Regions from separate parts of the Sinomonas halotolerans genome, predicted to be linked through region 2. Evidence: riboswitches for the same ligand, from Rfam matches in the RefSeq annotation. Region 2 holds a riboswitch; each other region holds the start of a gene.
The links. A riboswitch is a leader RNA that binds a small molecule or an ion and turns the genes downstream of it on or off. The one in region 2 is predicted to bind S-adenosylmethionine.
Positions count from the first base shown of each region.

Region 1 (3,241 bases), on a different contig from region 2:
GCGCACGGGCTTCATCGACCGTGCACTCGTCGCCGCGTACGACGCCGGGATCGAGCCGCTCCTCCTCGTGACCAAGGCGGACCTCAAGGATCCCGCCCCACTCCTGGCGACCTACGAGCAGCTGCCGCTGACCGTCGTCGTGAGCCGCACGGCCGGGCCCGCGGCTCCGGGCGAGGACACCGGCCAAGGGGCCGCCGCGGAAGCGGCCAGCATCGATGCCCGCGCCGCCGACGGCTCCTCCGCACGGCTCGACGCCGCAGCGGTCGAGACGCTCCGCGCCGAGCTCGGCGGCCGCGTCACCGTGCTCCTGGGCCACTCCGGGGTCGGCAAGTCCACCATGGTCAACGCCCTCACGGGGGCGGACCGCGCCACCGGCGGCGTCAACGCCGTCACCGGGCGCGGGCGGCACACCTCCTCCTCTGCGCTCGCCCTGCGGCTCGCCGACGCGCCGCCGGGCAGCTGGATCATCGACACCCCCGGCATCCGCTCGTTCGGGCTCGCCCACGTGGACCCGGACCGCATCCTCGCCGCCTTCCCGGACCTCGAACCCGGCACCGAGGCCTGCGAGCGCGGATGCCGGCACGACGCCGCGGCCGTGGGCTGCGGCCTCGACGCCTGGGTCGCGGACGGCGAGGCGGGCGACGCCGGTCCCGCCCGCCTCGCTTCCCTGCGACGCCTCCTCGGCGCAGACCCCCGCGAGGAGGCGCAGGAGTCCAAGGTCCTCGGCAGCTGAACGCGGCGGCGCCCACGACGCGGCGCCTCCACGCCCACACCCGCGGCGCCCACGACGCGGCGCCTCCCCCGGCCGTTCGCGGCGAGGCGATAGCGTAAGTGCCATGATCGCTGCCCCCGAGACGTACAACGACGACCTCCGCCTCGCACACGTGCTGGCCGACTCCGTCGACGCCCAGACGATGGAGAGGTTCAAGGCCCTCGACCTCAAGGTCGAGACCAAGCCGGACCTCACGCCCGTCACCGACGCCGACCGGGCCGCGGAGGAGGCCATCCGGGGGCAGCTCTCCCGCTCGCGTCCGCGGGACGCCGTGGTGGGCGAGGAGTTCGGGACCACGGGGCACGGCTCCCGCCGCTGGATCATCGACCCGATCGACGGGACGAAGAACTTCGTGCGCGGCGTCCCGGTGTGGGCCACGCTCATCGCCCTCGCGGACGGGGACGAGGTCGTGGTCGGGGTGGTCAGCGCCCCGGCGCTGGGCCGCCGGTGGTGGGCGGTCAAGGGCGCCGGCGCCTATACGGGCCGGTCCCTCGCGTCCGCGACGCGGCTGCACGTGAGCAACGTGTCGCGCCTCGAGGACGCTTCCCTGTCCTACTCGAGCCTGAGCGGGTGGAAGGAACGGGGCACGCTGGACAGCTTCCTGGGCCTCACCGAGGACGTCTGGCGCACGCGCGCGTACGGCGACTTCTGGTCCTACTGCCTCCTTGCCGAGGGCGCCGTCGACATCGCCACCGAGCCGGAGCTGGCGCTCTACGACATGGCGGCGCTCGTGCCGATCGTCACCGAGGCCGGCGGCCGCTTCACCTCGCTCGAGGGAGAGGACGGGCCGTGGGGAGGCAATGCCGTGGCCACGAACGGGATTCTCCACTCCGAGGTCCTCTCCCGCCTGACCCCGGGCTACGACGACCTCCTCTGATTCCGGGGCCGGACCTCTTGGCGGATGCCACGTCGAATTTCGTCACAGAGGACCGTTCCCCGTAGGCCACGGATGCGCGCCCGCGCGTCCGTGGCCTACTCTCTTCAACAGGTCACGAGTGCCAGCGCGAAACCCCGGTTTGCTGGCCGGCAACCCTCCTGACGCGGTGGGGTGCCCCGGGTGACGACCAGGCCGGTCCGGAGCGGACCCGGCAAGCGCGGACCCCCACGGGTCCCTCCAACGCGAGGACTCTGCCATGGACACTGCCCTGCCCACCCTTCCCGGCCCTTCCCCGGTTTCCCCGGTGTCCCGGCTGTCCCGGATCGACGACGCCGACTACCCGCACGCCGTCGAGCCCCTCGCCGAGGTGGTCGGAGGCGCGCTGCTCGCGCCGCTCGTGGGCGGCGGGGAGGTGCGGTACGCGAACCTCGACTATGCGGCCTCCGCCCCCGCCCTCGCCGAGGTCGCCGACTATCTGGCCGAGATCCTCCCCTACTACGCGAGCGTGCACCGGGGAGCCGGCTATGCGTCCCAGGTCTCGACGAGCCTGTACGAGAATGCGCGCAGCACGGTGCGCTCGTTCGTCGGCGCCCGGGCCGACGACGCGGTGGTCTTCACCCGCAACACCACCGACGCGCTCAACCTCCTCGCCCGCTGCCTCCCCCGCACGGGAGAGGTGCTCTACCTCGACCTCGAGCACCACGCGAACCTCCTGCCCTGGCAGGCGCGGCCGCACCGCAGCGTCGTCGCGGCCGACACGCTCGAGGAGACCGTCGAACGGGTCCGGCTCGCCCTCGCCGACGGGACCGTGGCCCTGCTCGCGGTGACGGGCGCCTCGAACGTCACGGGCGAGGTGCTGCCTGTCGCCGAGCTCGCCGCCCTCGCCCACGCGCACGGGGCCCGGATCGCGGTGGACGCCGCGCAGCTCGCGCCGCACCGCCGCATCGACATGGCCGGGGATGGCGCGGGGCAGGCGGACATCGACTATCTCGCGTTCTCGGGCCACAAGCTGTACGCGCCGTTCGGCGCCGGGGTGCTCGTGGGCAGGCCCGACTGGCTCGACGCCGGCGCGCCGTACCTCGCCGGCGGGGGTGCCGTGAAGGACGTGCGGCTCGACTCCGCGACATGGGCCACCGGGCCCGCGAGGCACGAGGCCGGCTCACCGAACGTGCTCGGCGCGGCGACCCTTGCCAAGGCCGCCCAGGTCCTCGCCGGGCTCAACCCCACGGCGTGGGACCTCCACGAGCTGCAGCTGCGCTCGGCGCTCATCGCCGGCCTCACGGCGGTCGACGGCGTCAAGGTCCACACGCTGTTCGCGGACCATGCGGGAGGCGCCCCGGGCGACGTCACCGGCGGAGGGACGATCGGCGTCGTCAACTTCTCCGTTGCCGGGCACGACGCGGGCCTGGCCGCCGCCTACCTCTCGGCCGAGCACGGGGTCGGCGTGCGGGACGGGCGGTTCTGCGCGCATCCGGTGCTGCGGCGGCTGGGGCTGCCCTCGGGTTCGCTGCGGGCGAGCTTCGGCGTCGGCTCGAGGCTCGAGGACGTCAGGCGGCTCGTGGCCGGTGTCGAGGCGCTCGTGTCCGGCGGGC
Region 1 covers NZ_JBDFRB010000002.1:169,964-173,204, reverse strand. Annotated here, with positions in the region: gene rsgA (ribosome small subunit-dependent GTPase A) at 1-733, shown strand, start outside; gene hisN (histidinol-phosphatase) at 837-1,649, shown strand; SAM riboswitch class IV at 1,760-1,873, shown strand; gene ABCQ75_RS03250 (aminotransferase class V-fold PLP-dependent enzyme) at 1,906-3,241, shown strand, end outside.
Region 1: it holds a riboswitch for S-adenosylmethionine, as region 2 does, so the genes downstream of both, ABCQ75_RS03250 (aminotransferase class V-fold PLP-dependent enzyme) here and sfnG (dimethylsulfone monooxygenase SfnG) in region 2, are expected to answer to the same signal.

Region 2 (3,241 bases):
TCCTCTACGCCGAGGTGCTCACGCGCCTGAGCACGGTCGCGGACGAGATGGGGCTCGACGGCGCGGAGCTCGCGCAGCGTGCCCAGCAGGTGCGCAAGCGGACCAAGGAGCTGTTCCTCGTGGACGGGCCGGCGGGCCCCGCCTACGCGTACGAGACCGACGGAACCGGGCAGTACCGGCTCTACGCGGATGCCAACGACCTCCCGGCCCCGCTCGCGGCCGCTTGGGGCTTCTGCGCGGCGGACGATCCTGCCTGGCGGTCCACGATGGAGACCGCCTTCAACCCCGACGGCCCCTTCACGGTGGCCGGCCGGCTCGGCGGGCTCGGGTCCGTGCACACCGCAGGGGTGTGGGCGCTCGGGCTCGTGCAGGAGCTCCTGTACGCGCGCACCATCGGGGACTCCAGCCGCCAGGAGCGGGTCCTCGCCACTCTCGGAGAGCTGGTGTCCGAGGACGGCATGCTCCCGGAGACCGCAGACCCGGAGACGGGCGCGTGGCTCTCACGGGACTGGTTCGGGTGGCCCGGGGCTGCGCTCGCCGCGGTCCTCGCCTCGGAGGACCTCCGCCCGCAGCCCGCCCGCTAGCCAGCGCGTGGCCACCTCCCACCGAACGCGTGGCCACTTTCCGCCCCACCCGTGGCCACTTTCCGCCCCACCCGTGGCCACCTTCCACGCAACCCGTGGCCACCTCCCGCCCCACCCGTGGCCACCTTCCACGCAACCCGTGGCCACCTCCCGCCCCACCCGTGGCCACCTTCCACGCAACCCGTGGCCACCTTCCACGCAACCCGTGGCCACTTCGGGCGGCGGAAGGACACGGGCGCGAGGTTGACAGTCATTCCCTTCAGCGCTCCTCGGGTCCGCACGCCATGGACGCATGCCTGAGACAGGCCGACCCGTCCGAAAGTGCAGAGTGCGATCCAGGTTGCGCTCGCGGGCGCCTCCGGTGGCGAGCGCGAGAGGTGGCCACGCGTGGATCCAAATATGGCCACGCGTTCGGCGAGAGGTGGCCACGCGTGGATCAAGACATGGCCACGCGATGGGTGAGAGGTGGCCACGCCTGGCTGCGAGCGCCGGCGACCCGCCGCCGTCGCCGAAGCCAGACCGCGGACCGGACGCGCGCCGTCGAACCTTATTCGGTGACGGCGGACATGACGCGAGTGTGACGAAATAATTTGCATCGTTACACCCGCTCTCGGGAGAATCTCACTGACCATCCCGAGCGGCTGAGAGATCTGGATCTGTGACGCCGCAGCAACCCCGGCCCCGCCCCTGCGGGCCGAAGGGTGCTACCGCCAGAAGCGATGGTGAGCGTCCAGGCCCCGGCCCGCGCTGCACGTCGCGCCCGCATGAAGGAGCGCAGCCATGACCGACCACACGATCGACGTCGAGACCCCCCTCAAGTTCGCCTACTGGGTGCCGAACGTCTCGGGCGGCCTCGTCGTCTCGACCATCGAACAGCGCACCAACTGGGAGTTCGAGTACAACAGGAAGCTCGCCCGCATCGCGGAGGACGCGGGCTTCGAGTACGCCCTGACCCAGACCCGCTACGCCGCGAGCTACGGCGCGGACAAGCAGCACGAGGCCACCTCGTTCAGCCTCGCGCTCCTCGGCGCCACCGAGCGGCTCAAGGTCATCTCGGCCGTGCACCCGGGCATGTGGCACCCCGGCGTCCTGGCGAAGTTCATCATCACGGCGGACCACCTCTCCGGCGGCCGCGCCGCGGTGAACATCGTCTCCGGCTGGCTCAAGGACGAGTTCGTGAACTTCGGCCTCGAATGGCTCGAGCACGACGAGCGCTACGTCCGCACCGAGGAGTTCATCAATGCCCTCCGCGGCCTCTGGACGCAGCAGGGCTACTCCCAGTCCGGGAAGTACTACAACATCAAGGACTTCACCCTGAACCCGGCCCCGCTCGACATCCCCGGCCGCGCGCACCCCGAGATCTTCTTCGGCGGCAACTCGACCGCCGCGCAGGCCGCCGCAGGCCGCACCGCGGACTGGTACTTCTCCAACGGCCGCGACCTCGAGCCGTTCAAGGACAACATCCGCGGGGTGCTGGCCGCGGCCCAGGACGGCCGCAAGGCCCCCCAGGCCCCGCGCTTCGGCCTCAACGGCTTCGTGATCGCCCGCGACACGGAGAAGGAGGCGCAGGACACTCTGCGCGAGATCATCGCCAAGGCCCACAAGCCCGCCGTCGAGGGCTTCGCCGCCGCCGTCAAGGAGGCCGGCCAGTCCACCAAGGACGGCAAGGGCATGTGGGAGGACTCCACGTTCGAGGACCTCGTGCAGTACAACGACGGCTTCCGCACCAAGCTCATCGGCACCCCGGAGCAGATCGCCACGCGGATCGTCGAGTACAAGAAGATCGGCGTGAACCTGTTCCTCACGGGCTACCTGCACTTCCAGGAGGAGGTCGAGCAGTTCGGCCGCGAGGTCCTGCCGATCGTGCGCGAGCTCGAGGCGGACCTGGCCCGCAAGAACGGCACCGAGCTCAACACGGACCTCCTTCCCATCACCGTTCCCTCCTCGGCCTCTGGCCTCGAGACCGCGGGCGTGCGCTGATGGCGGAGCGCCAGTTCGGCTTCCGCACGCGCGCCCTGCACGCCGGCGGCACGCCGGACGCGGAGCACGGCGCGCGTGCGGTGCCGATCTACCAGTCGACGTCGTTCGTGTTCAAGGACACGGACGACGCCGCCAACCTCTTCGCGCTGCAGAAGTACGGCAACATCTACTCGCGCATCGGCAACCCGACCGTCGCGGCCTTCGAGGAGCGCATCGCGTCCCTCGAGGGCGGCCTCGGCGCGGTCGCGACGAGCTCAGGCATGGCGGCGGAGTTCATCACGTTCGCCGCGCTGACCCAGGCCGGGGACCACATCGTCGCGTCTTCGAAGCTGTACGGTGGCACGATCACCCAGCTTGACGTGACGCTGCGCCGCTTCGGCGTCGAGACGACCTTCGTGGACTCGACCGATCCGGCGGACTTCGCCGCGGCCCTGCGCGAGAACACGAAGGCCGTCTACACCGAGGTGGTCGCGAACCCCTCCGGTGACATCGCCGACGTGGCCGGCCTCGCCGCTGTCGCCCATGGCCACGGTGTCCCGCTCGTCGTGGACTCCACGCTGACGCCGCCGTACCTCTTCCGGCCGATCGAGCACGGCGCGGACATCGTCATCCACTCCGCGACGAAGTTCCTCGGCGGGCACGGCACCACCCTGGGCGGCGTCGTCGTCGAGGCCGGG
Region 2 covers NZ_JBDFRB010000003.1:245,356-248,596, reverse strand. Annotated here, with positions in the region: gene ABCQ75_RS05290 (glycoside hydrolase family 125 protein) at 1-584, shown strand, start outside; SAM riboswitch class I at 1,210-1,310, shown strand; gene sfnG (dimethylsulfone monooxygenase SfnG) at 1,365-2,564, shown strand; gene ABCQ75_RS05280 (O-acetylhomoserine aminocarboxypropyltransferase/cysteine synthase family protein) at 2,564-3,241, shown strand, end outside.

Region 3 (3,241 bases), on a different contig from region 2:
TGGCCGAGGACGCCGAGCTCGTCCACGGCCAGCTCGCGGACCTCGTCGCGCTGCACGCGGCCGCCTTCAAGGGCTCCGCAATCGTCGGACAGCACGGCGGGCGCACCGCGGCTGTCCTCCCGGCCCTCGCCGCGCGCACCGACACCGCCGCGCTGCGCTCCCTCGGGAGCCTCGTGGCCGCCGACGCGAAGAGGCACTTGGGCGTCACGGCGTTCGTCGCCGTCGGCCGGATCGTCCCGAGCCTCACCGCGCTGCACGCCTCCCTCGCCGAGGCCGAGGCCGTCATGGACTCCCTCCTGCGGGGTGCCGGCGCGCAGGTCGCGGCGATCGACGACGTCGAGACGGACGTCCTCCTGCACGAGGCCGTCTCGGCCTTCGCCACCTCGGGCTTCAGGCACCGGGCCCTCACGGACCTCCTCACCGGGGACCCGGAGCTCGCCGGGACGCTGTCCGGGTACTTCGGGGCGTCGGCGGACGTGGCCGCGTGCGCCCGGGCCATGGGCGTGCACCGCAACACCGTCTACTACCGGGTGGCCAAGGCCGAGCGCCTCACGCGCCTGGACTTCGGCAACCCCGCGCACGCTGCCATCGCCCAGCTCCACCTCGGCCTGTGGTCCCGCGGAGCGCTCAGGGGAGGGGGCTCGTGACGGCCACCGCCGTTCCGCCCCGCCCGCGCAGCACGGCGGACCCCGGACGGCCCGGCCTCGGCGCCCTCCTCGAGGACCTCGTGCGTGCGCACCGGCCCACACGCGCCCTCGGCTCCGTCCCCGGGTCCATCCCGCACCTTGCCGAGGTCGACCACACCCGCTTCGGCATCGCGGTGGCCATGGCCTCGGGGGAGGTCTTCGAGGCCGGGGACGCCGCCGTCCCCTTCTCGGTCCAGAGCATCTCCAAGGTCTTCTCCCTCGCCCTCGCGCTCGGGCACGACGGCGGCAGCGGCCTCTGGTCCCGCGTGCACCGCGAGCCCTCCGGCACGGCCTTCAATTCGCTCGTGCAGCTCGAGGCCGAGCGGGGCATCCCCCGGAACCCCTTCATCAATGCCGGCGCTCTCGTCGTCACGGACCACCTCATCGACGCCGTCGGCGATGCGAGCGGCGAGGTGCTCCGGCTCCTGGCCGCCCCCTCGGGCCGGGGCGCAGTCAACGAGGACGCGTTCGCCGCGGAGCTGGCCCGCAGCGGGCGCAACCTCGCCCTCGCGCACCTCCTCGCGGACCTGGGCAACCTGCGGAACCCGGCGGACGCCGTCGTGCACCACTACGTGCGCCAGTGCTCGGTCGAGATGTCCTGCGCCGATGTCGCCCGGGCGGGGCTGTTCCTCGCGGACGACGGCGTGGGGCCGGGCGGGCGGGTCGTCTCGCCCGCGGTCGCGAAGCGGCTCGGCGCCGTCATGCTCACCTGCGGGATGTACGACGCCGCGGGCGAGTTCGCCTACCGGGTCGGGCTGCCGAGCAAGAGCGGCGTGGGCGGCGGGATCCTCGCGATCGTGCCGGGGGTCTGCGCGGTCTGCGTGTGGAGCCCGCGGCTCGACGCGCACGGGAATTCGATCGCCGGGGCCGCGGCCCTCGCGGAGCTCGCAGAGAGGACCGGCTGGTCCATCTTCTGAGGTCCCTCCCTGCCCATCCGCGTATTGCCAATCGTTACTGCGCTCCCATGGCTGGCCCCGGCGCCCCGTGCTACGTTCGACCGAGAGTAACGAGTGCCAGCGCGGAAGCCCTGACTTGCTGGCCGGCAACCCTCCGTGCGGCGGGGTGCCTCAGGTGAGTACTCGGCATTCGATCGTTCGATAGCAAGCCCGAAGGAGCCCGCCATGACTGACACCGCGACCGCTCAGCCCGGCACGGAGCACACCCCGCTCAACGATCCGGCAGCCCCCTCCACGCCCGGCGAGGAGAAGCTCGCGTACCGGCTCCTGACGGGCCCGGACACGCGCGAGTTCTGTGCCCGCATCTCCCAGGCGCTCTCGGAAGGCTACGTCCTGCATGGCTCCCCCGCCGCCACGTTCAACGGCTCCGAGGTGATCGTGGCGCAGGCCGTGATCCTCCCGCACGCGGTCGCGCGCGCGGACGCCGCCGTGGCCTCCGCGGTCGAGGGCCTCGAGTACGAGGGCGAGGGCCACGCATGAGCTACGCGGGCGACCTCACGCCGGAGCAGGCGTGGCAGCGCCTCAAGGACGGGGCCGTGCTCGTGGACGTGCGCACCGAGGAGGAATGGGCCCACATCGGCATCCCGGACACGCATTCCGTGGACAACGACCCCCTCTTCATCCCGTGGGTGTTCGCCGGCGGGATCCCCAACCCTGACTTCCTCATGGAGCTCCAGCTCCAGGCCCCCGAGCCGGGTTCCACGGACCTCATCTTCCTGTGCCGCTCCGGGGCCCGTTCCGCCGCGGCCGCCGAGGTCGCGGCCAACCTCGGGTTCACCGCCTACAACCTCCTCGAGGGCTTCGAGGGCCACCCCGGCCCGGACGGCCGGAGGACTGTGAACGGGTGGAAGAACCGCGGGCTGCCCACCAATCTGGGCCAGGAGTAGGCACGGGGCCGCAGGCCCCTGAGCAAGACCACGAGCAGGACAGTCAGGATCAAGTGAACTTCAGCATCGACGCCGCCGGCTGGGGGCAGGACACCCAGGCCGTGCGCGGAGGGCTCCTCCGCACCGATTTCCACGAGACCTCCGAGGCGGTGTTCCTCAACTCCGGGTTCGTCTACGAGTCCGCGGAGGCCGCCGAACGCGCCTTCACCGGCGAGGACGAGCGCTTCGTCTACTCCCGGTACGGCAATCCGTCCGTCGCGACCTTCCAGGAGCGGCTGCGCCTCATCGAGGGCGCCGAGGCGTGCTTCGCCACCGCCTCCGGGATGTCCGCCGTGTTCACGGCCCTCGCCGCGCTGCTCGCCGCCGGCGACCGGGTGGTCGCGGCGCGGAGCCTGTTCGGCTCGTGCTTCGTGATCCTAAACGAGATCCTGCCGCGCTGGGGCGTGGAGACCGTGTTCGTCGACGGGCCGGACCTGGACCAGTGGGCCGAGGCGCTCTCGGTCCCTACCACGGCGGTGTTCTTCGAGTCCCCGTCCAACCCGATGCAGGAGATCGTGGACATCCGCGCGGTCGCGGACCTGGCCCATGCGGCGGGTGCGACGGTCGTCGTCGACAATGTCTTCGCCACCCCGCTGCTGCAGAAGAGCCTCGACTTCGGCGCGGACGTGGTCGTGTACTCGGGCACCAAGCACATCGACGGGCAGGGGCGCGT
Region 3 covers NZ_JBDFRB010000013.1:37,314-40,554, reverse strand. Annotated here, with positions in the region: gene ABCQ75_RS13115 (PucR family transcriptional regulator) at 1-647, shown strand, start outside; gene ABCQ75_RS13110 (glutaminase) at 644-1,603, shown strand; SAM riboswitch class IV at 1,689-1,799, shown strand; gene ABCQ75_RS13105 (DUF1737 domain-containing protein) at 1,808-2,122, shown strand; gene ABCQ75_RS13100 (rhodanese-like domain-containing protein) at 2,119-2,529, shown strand; gene ABCQ75_RS13095 (O-succinylhomoserine sulfhydrylase) at 2,583-3,241, shown strand, end outside.
Region 3: it holds a riboswitch for S-adenosylmethionine, as region 2 does, so the genes downstream of both, ABCQ75_RS13105 (DUF1737 domain-containing protein) here and sfnG (dimethylsulfone monooxygenase SfnG) in region 2, are expected to answer to the same signal.